Regions from separate parts of the Serratia sp. NCCP-200 genome, predicted to be linked through region 2. Evidence: riboswitches for the same ligand, from Rfam matches in the RefSeq annotation. Region 2 holds a riboswitch; the other holds the start of a gene.

Region 1 (3,107 bases), on a different contig from region 2:
CGACATTTTCTCCATCCCGGTTAGTTGCACTTCGATCGGTTTGGCTGCCTCTTGTGCGGCGGCATAGTCACGCACTTCCTGGGAGATTTTCATGGAGCAGAACTTCGGCCCACACATGGAGCAGAAGTGGGCGATCTTGCCGGATTCTTGCGGCAGCGTTTCGTCGTGATAGGCGCGGGCGGTTTGTGGATCCAGCGCCAGGTTAAACTGATCTTCCCAACGGAACTCAAAGCGCGCCTTGGACATGGCGTTATCGCGGATCTGTGCGCCCGGATGGCCTTTTGCCAAGTCGGCGGCGTGAGCGGCGATCTTGTAAGTGATCAGCCCCTGTTTCACGTCTTCTTTGTTAGGCAGCCCCAGGTGTTCCTTCGGCGTCACGTAGCAAAGCATCGCACAGCCGAACCAGCCGATCATTGCCGCGCCGATCCCGGAGGTGAAATGGTCGTAACCCGGTGCGATATCGGTAGTCAATGGCCCCAGCGTGTAGAACGGTGCTTCATGGCAATGTTCCAGCTCCTCGGTCATGTTGCGGCGGATCATCTGCATCGGCACGTGGCCTGGGCCTTCGATCATCACTTGCACATCATATTCCCAGGCAATCTTGGTCAATTCGCCCAGCGTATGCAGCTCGGCAAATTGCGCTTCGTCATTGGCATCCTGGATCGAGCCCGGGCGCAGGCCGTCGCCGAGTGACAGCGAGACATCGTAAGCGGCGCAAATTTCGCAGATCTCGCGGAAGTGCTGATAGAGGAAGTTTTCCTGATGGTGCGACAGGCACCACTTCGCCATGATCGAGCCGCCACGGGAGACAATGCCGGTCAGGCGTTTGGCGGTCATTGGCACATAGCGCAGCAACACCCCGGCGTGAATGGTGAAGTAATCGACGCCTTGCTCAGCTTGTTCCAGCAGGGTATCGCGGAACATTTCCCAGGTCAGGTTTTCCGCTACGCCGTTCACCTTCTCCAGCGCCTGATAGATCGGTACCGTACCAATCGGCACCGGGCTGTTGCGCAGGATCCATTCACGGGTTTCGTGGATATAACGGCCCGTGGAGAGATCCATCACGGTGTCAGCGCCCCAGCGGGTTGACCACACCAGCTTCTCGACCTCCTCTTCGATCGAAGAGGTGACCGCCGAGTTGCCGATATTGGCATTCACCTTCACCAGGAAATTACGACCAATAATCATCGGCTCGGATTCCGGGTGGTTGATGTTGGCGGGGATGATGGCGCGGCCAGCGGCCACTTCCTGGCGCACAAATTCCGGCGTGATATTTTCCGGTAGATTGGCGCCCCAGCTTTGGCCGGGATGCTGGTGGCGCAGCACTTCACCACGAATGCGCTCACGGCCCATATTTTCGCGAATGGCGATAAATTCCATCTCTGGGGTGACAATACCGGCGCGAGCGTAATGCAACTGCGTAACGCATTTACCCGGCAGGGCTTTGCGGGGCAGCGGCAGGTGCTCAAAGCGCAGATGGTCTAACCCAACATCCGCCAGCCGTTGTTGCGTGAAGCCGGAACTGACGCCGCTTAACGCTTCGGTATCGGCACGTTCGGCGATCCAGTCCGCTCGCACCTTGGCCAAGCCACGATGTACGTCGATCAACGCTTGCGGATCGCCATACGGCCCTGCGGTGTCATACACCGGAATGGCTTCGTTCTGTTCATATTGGGGCTGGTCTTTGTTGCCGCCAATCAGCGTCGGGCTGAGCTGGATCTCACGCATGGGTACCTGAATATCGCTGCGCGACCCTGCGAGATAGATCCGCTGTGAGTTAGGGAAGGTAACGCCTTGCAGAGAGTCGATAAAATCTTGCGCTTGGTCACGCTGCTGTTTACGGGCACGAGGTTGGTTCACGGTAGACATAGCAAATTCCTATCAGTGTAGTGATGTGTGGAAAATTGCTTGTCTGGAGCTCGGAGGGAGTAATGATGGTAGCCGGTAAGGCAGGCACAGCCCCTGGCGGGAGCATCTTGCCTATGGCGATAGATTACTCTTGTTCCCTTCGCGGGTATTAACCCGATCAGGTTCCGCGGATCCCGAATTAACGGTCTCAGCCTGGCCAATTTAATGAAAAATCAGCGCTAGGCACTCCGACAAGAGCCCTCAGTATAAGAGGGTAAACAAAAACTACAAGCCATCCCCCGTCATCTTTCAAGCCGTAGCGTTGTTGGCTGCCTAGCTACGGCTTGAAATCTATGGGGGGATAATTAGGCTGGATGAGACATAGATTCAGTATTATTGGTGCCAGGCTGGCCCTGCTGCCAGGTTTCTGTCGCCAGTTGGATCAATTGATCTTCCAAGGCGAAACGTGATGCCAGGGCTTCGCCGATATCTGACAGCGCCTGATTGAGTTCTTCACACACGTCATCGATATCGACTTCTGTGTAGCGGTCGTGGAACGCCATCACGGCTTCGGTATTGGCCTGTAATTTGGGGTAGAACTTGGTGGCTAGCGCCATTTTGGGGCTGGCGGATCCTTCCACTTGTTTGATAATTTTGTCATAAATGTGAAAATGCCCGGCAGAGAGATAATCCACCAGATTATGGCAAAAGTTCTCCAGCGCTTTTTCATTGAGCGGCGTATGCTTTTCTTTGTTGGGTTTAATGCCGACTAAACTGCAGTAGGCAACCAGTAGCTGCTTGCGTGCCTGCAACCATTGATCGACTAATTCGTTACTGCCACCAACGCGCTGAGTCAGGCTTTCCAATCGGTTGAGCATGGTTGACTCCGTGTGTAAGAGAAAGAAAAAGTGGTAAGTTAATAAAATGTAACAAAGAGCATTCCTAGATTGCCAGTGAAGCAGAGGTTGTGCAACAACATATGGAACTTGCATTAACGGGTAACGAAAATGGCTGGTGGATCGTCAGCCATGAAAGCAAAATTTGGTTACCAAACGGTGAATTGCCGTTTGGTTCTGCCGCATTATTTTCCTTACAAGGCCGACCGGCTCGGCAAATTGGCGAATGGGAGGGGGCACCGGTCTGGCTGGTGCGCCAGCCGATGCCGAAAGAGATGGGATCGGTGCGGCAACTGCTCAGTCTCGATCGCGGCCTGTTCCAACTGGCCGGGCGCGGCGTACAGCTGGCCGACTTTTATCGCT
Region 2 (3,107 bases):
CCACAATTAAACGGGAAAGTTGGCTCAGCGTTTTTCGTCAGACAACCTGCCAATACCTTTTTTTGGTTGCCCCAACCCTGATTAGCCGCTTTCCTTCTTGGAAGCGGCGGTAAAATTTCTTCCGACATTTCTTCCGACATTTCTTCCGACATTGTGGCAACGTTTCTCAGCTTGTCACCCAATACCTTTGGTTAATGTCGCCACCAGTTTCGCCAGCATAAACTCAATCTCTGGCTCACCACCATGCATGGAAATGGTGTACCGGCCCAATACCCTGCCCCACCTCCAGGCTATCGGCCTGCTGTAAAGCCTGTTGCAGGTAGTTTTTTGCCGCAGCTACGGTATCGGCCCAATTTGGGTGGCGCGGGCGCAGAGCAGCCAGTGCCGCAGATAAGGTGCAACCGGTGCCGTGCGTGTGCCTGGTCGCTATGCGCGGCGCACTAAAGCGCTGCTCAAAGCCGGGGGTAAATAGCCAATCTGGGCTTTCCTCTTCACTTAGGTGGCCCCCCTTCATTAACACCGCCTGACAGCCCATCGCTAACAACGCCTGTCCCTGCTCGCGCATTTGCGATTCGTTTTGTGCCGGAGCGCAGGCCAGCAAAGCCGCCGCCTCTGGCAAGTTCGGCGTGATAATGGAAACCAACGGCATTAGCTCACGGCGGATGGACTCCACCGCTTCCGGTGCCAACAGCGGGTCACCACTTTTAGCCAGCATCACCGTATCCAGCACTACATAAGGCAGCTTGTAATGGCGTAGGCGCTCGGCCACCGCCTGCACGATGTCGGCATTAGCCAACATGCCGATTTTAGCGCTGTCGATACGCACATCGCTGAGTACCGAATCCAGTTGGGCGGCCACAAATGCCGGTTCGATATGATATACCGACTGCACGCCACGGGTGTTCTGCGCCACCAGCGCGGTGATCACGCTGGTGCCATAGGCCCCCAATGCGGAGAAAGCTTTCAGATCGGCCTGAATACCGGCTCCACCGCTAGGATCGGTGCCAGCGATGGTGAGAGCGTTAATCCGTTTCATAGCAGATCCTCCATGCGCAGTTGGTAGAGGGCATCCAGGAAGGCGGCAGTAAAGCTGCCAGGGCCAGAACACCGCGCCGTGGCCCTTTCACCACATAGCGCCATCACCCGGCAAGCGGTGGCAACGTTATCCAGCCGATCGCCCGGCAAACTGCAAAATGCTGTCACAACGGCCGAAAGCGCGCAGCCCGTCCCCACCACGCGCGTCATTAATACATCGCCACCGGTGACGGCCCAGTCTCGCTCACCATCGGTGATGTAGTCTGTCTCACCGGTGACGGCCACAATGGCCCCGCAATTACGCGCCAATACGCGTGCTGCGGGTAACGCCACCAGCGAGTCATCCTGGCTATCCATACCACGGGCGCTGGTCTGCAGGCCGCTCAAGGCAATGATTTCCGACGCGTTGCCACGGATCGCCGCAGGCCGCAGGGTGAGCAAGCGGCGGGCGAAGATTGCTCGGTATTCCAATCCCCCAACGGCAACCGGATCCAGTAACCAGGGCTTTTCAGCACGATTGGCAGCCTCGATGGCGGCTAACATCGACTCTGCCCGCGATGCGTGCAGGGTGCCGATATTGATCAACAGCGCATCAGCCACGCGGCTGAACTGCGCGGCCTCTTCCGGTTCCACCACCATGGCTGGCGAAGCGCCTAACGCCAGCAGCACGTTGGCCGTCAGCTCTTGCACCACTTCGTTGGTCAGGCAGTGGATCAATGGAGGTTGGCGTTTAAATTGGTTAAAGCAGGCCGCGGCACGGATGCCGGGTAACACATCAGGTCGAGTAAACATAATGCTCCCAACCGGCGTTCAAGAGGGCGGGTACCGGTTGAGATACCGCGACATCCCTACGCTGGCATAATCCAGATCAGGTAATACGGGTAATTTCTCAGCCCCTAGGGGCACCCCGAGTCGACGTTTGCCATTATTGAGGCTGTGGCCAGTGAGGTCAATCACGCGATAGCGTCAAAAAATAAAAAGGAGACGCCGTCTCCCCCAGATAATGTATAGTTCGCGTTTAACGGGGAAACCATGCTCACTCACTCATCTATCCGCCTTAACAAATACATTAGCGACAGCGGCATGTGTTCTCGTCGCTCTGCCGACCGCCACATCAAGCAAGGCAACGTTTCCATCAACGACAAGTTAGCCTCCTTGGGTGCTCAGGTATTGGTCGGGGATGTGGTGACAGTTAACGGCCAGCCGATCGAACCGCGTGATGCGGACGATCTAGTGCTTATCGCACTGAATAAGCCTGTTGGCATCATCACCAGCATGGGGAAGCACGTGCGGGATAACATTGGTGATTTCGTTAATCACACCAGACGCGTCTTTCCCATCGGGCGCCTGGATAAAGACTCCCAAGGGCTGATTTTCCTGACCAATGACGGCGAACTGGTCAATAAGATCCTCCGTGCTGGCAACAATCACCAAAAAGAGTATCTGGTGACCGTCAACAAACCGGTGACCGATGAGTTTATTCAGGGCATGAGTGCGGGCGTCCCCATCCTGGGCACGGTGACTCAAAAATGCTTAGTAGAGAAAGAAGCCCCGCAGGTGTTTCGCATCACCCTGGTGCAAGGGCTTAACCGCCAAATCCGCCGCATGTGCAAATATTTTGGTTATAAAGTCATCAAGCTTGAGCGCGAACGTATTATGAACATCGCTCTGCAAGGGTTGCCGATGGGCGAATGGCGGGATTTTACCGCTGATGAACGGATCGAGTTATACGAGCTGATTGAACACTCCTCGTCTGAGGATATTTCCGCCCCCGCTTCAATAACGCCAGATTTAAGCGACAGTAGCGTTACTCCAACTCCGGCAATCACTGATTAACCTGATTGCGTTATTCCAGAAATGGGGCGTACCGATAGCGATCCGTCCTCACTGAAGGGTCTGCATTTTTCTTGAAAATCCGCACCTTCCTACCTTTACCTCTCATTCCGTTCGAAATTGCAATCAACCTCTCAAAACAGCCGATAATTATCAGTTGATCTTGTTTTCATTCGGCTCTATCTTCTCGCATCCGGGTACATGTTGCGGCTCGCTGGATGCGGTCTATCCCTCCTCCC

The links. Region 2 has a riboswitch for thiamine pyrophosphate ahead of thiM (hydroxyethylthiazole kinase). Riboswitches for the same ligand answer to the same signal wherever they lie in the genome.
Region 1: linked by a shared signal. The riboswitch ahead of thiC (phosphomethylpyrimidine synthase ThiC) and the one ahead of thiM (hydroxyethylthiazole kinase) in region 2 are both predicted to bind thiamine pyrophosphate.

The regions. Positions count from the first base shown of each region.
Region 1 is NZ_BAAKUJ010000013.1:7,625-10,731, reverse strand. It holds gene thiC (phosphomethylpyrimidine synthase ThiC) at 1-1,869, opposite strand, end outside; TPP riboswitch at 1,987-2,109, opposite strand; gene AC6HVW_RS24800 (Rsd/AlgQ family anti-sigma factor) at 2,214-2,726, opposite strand; gene nudC (NAD(+) diphosphatase) at 2,828-3,107, shown strand, end outside.
Region 2 is NZ_BAAKUJ010000001.1:214,880-217,986, reverse strand. It holds gene thiD (bifunctional hydroxymethylpyrimidine kinase/phosphomethylpyrimidine kinase) at 236-1,036, opposite strand; gene thiM (hydroxyethylthiazole kinase) at 1,033-1,827, opposite strand; TPP riboswitch at 1,864-1,955, opposite strand; gene rluF (23S rRNA pseudouridine(2604) synthase RluF) at 2,068-2,871, shown strand.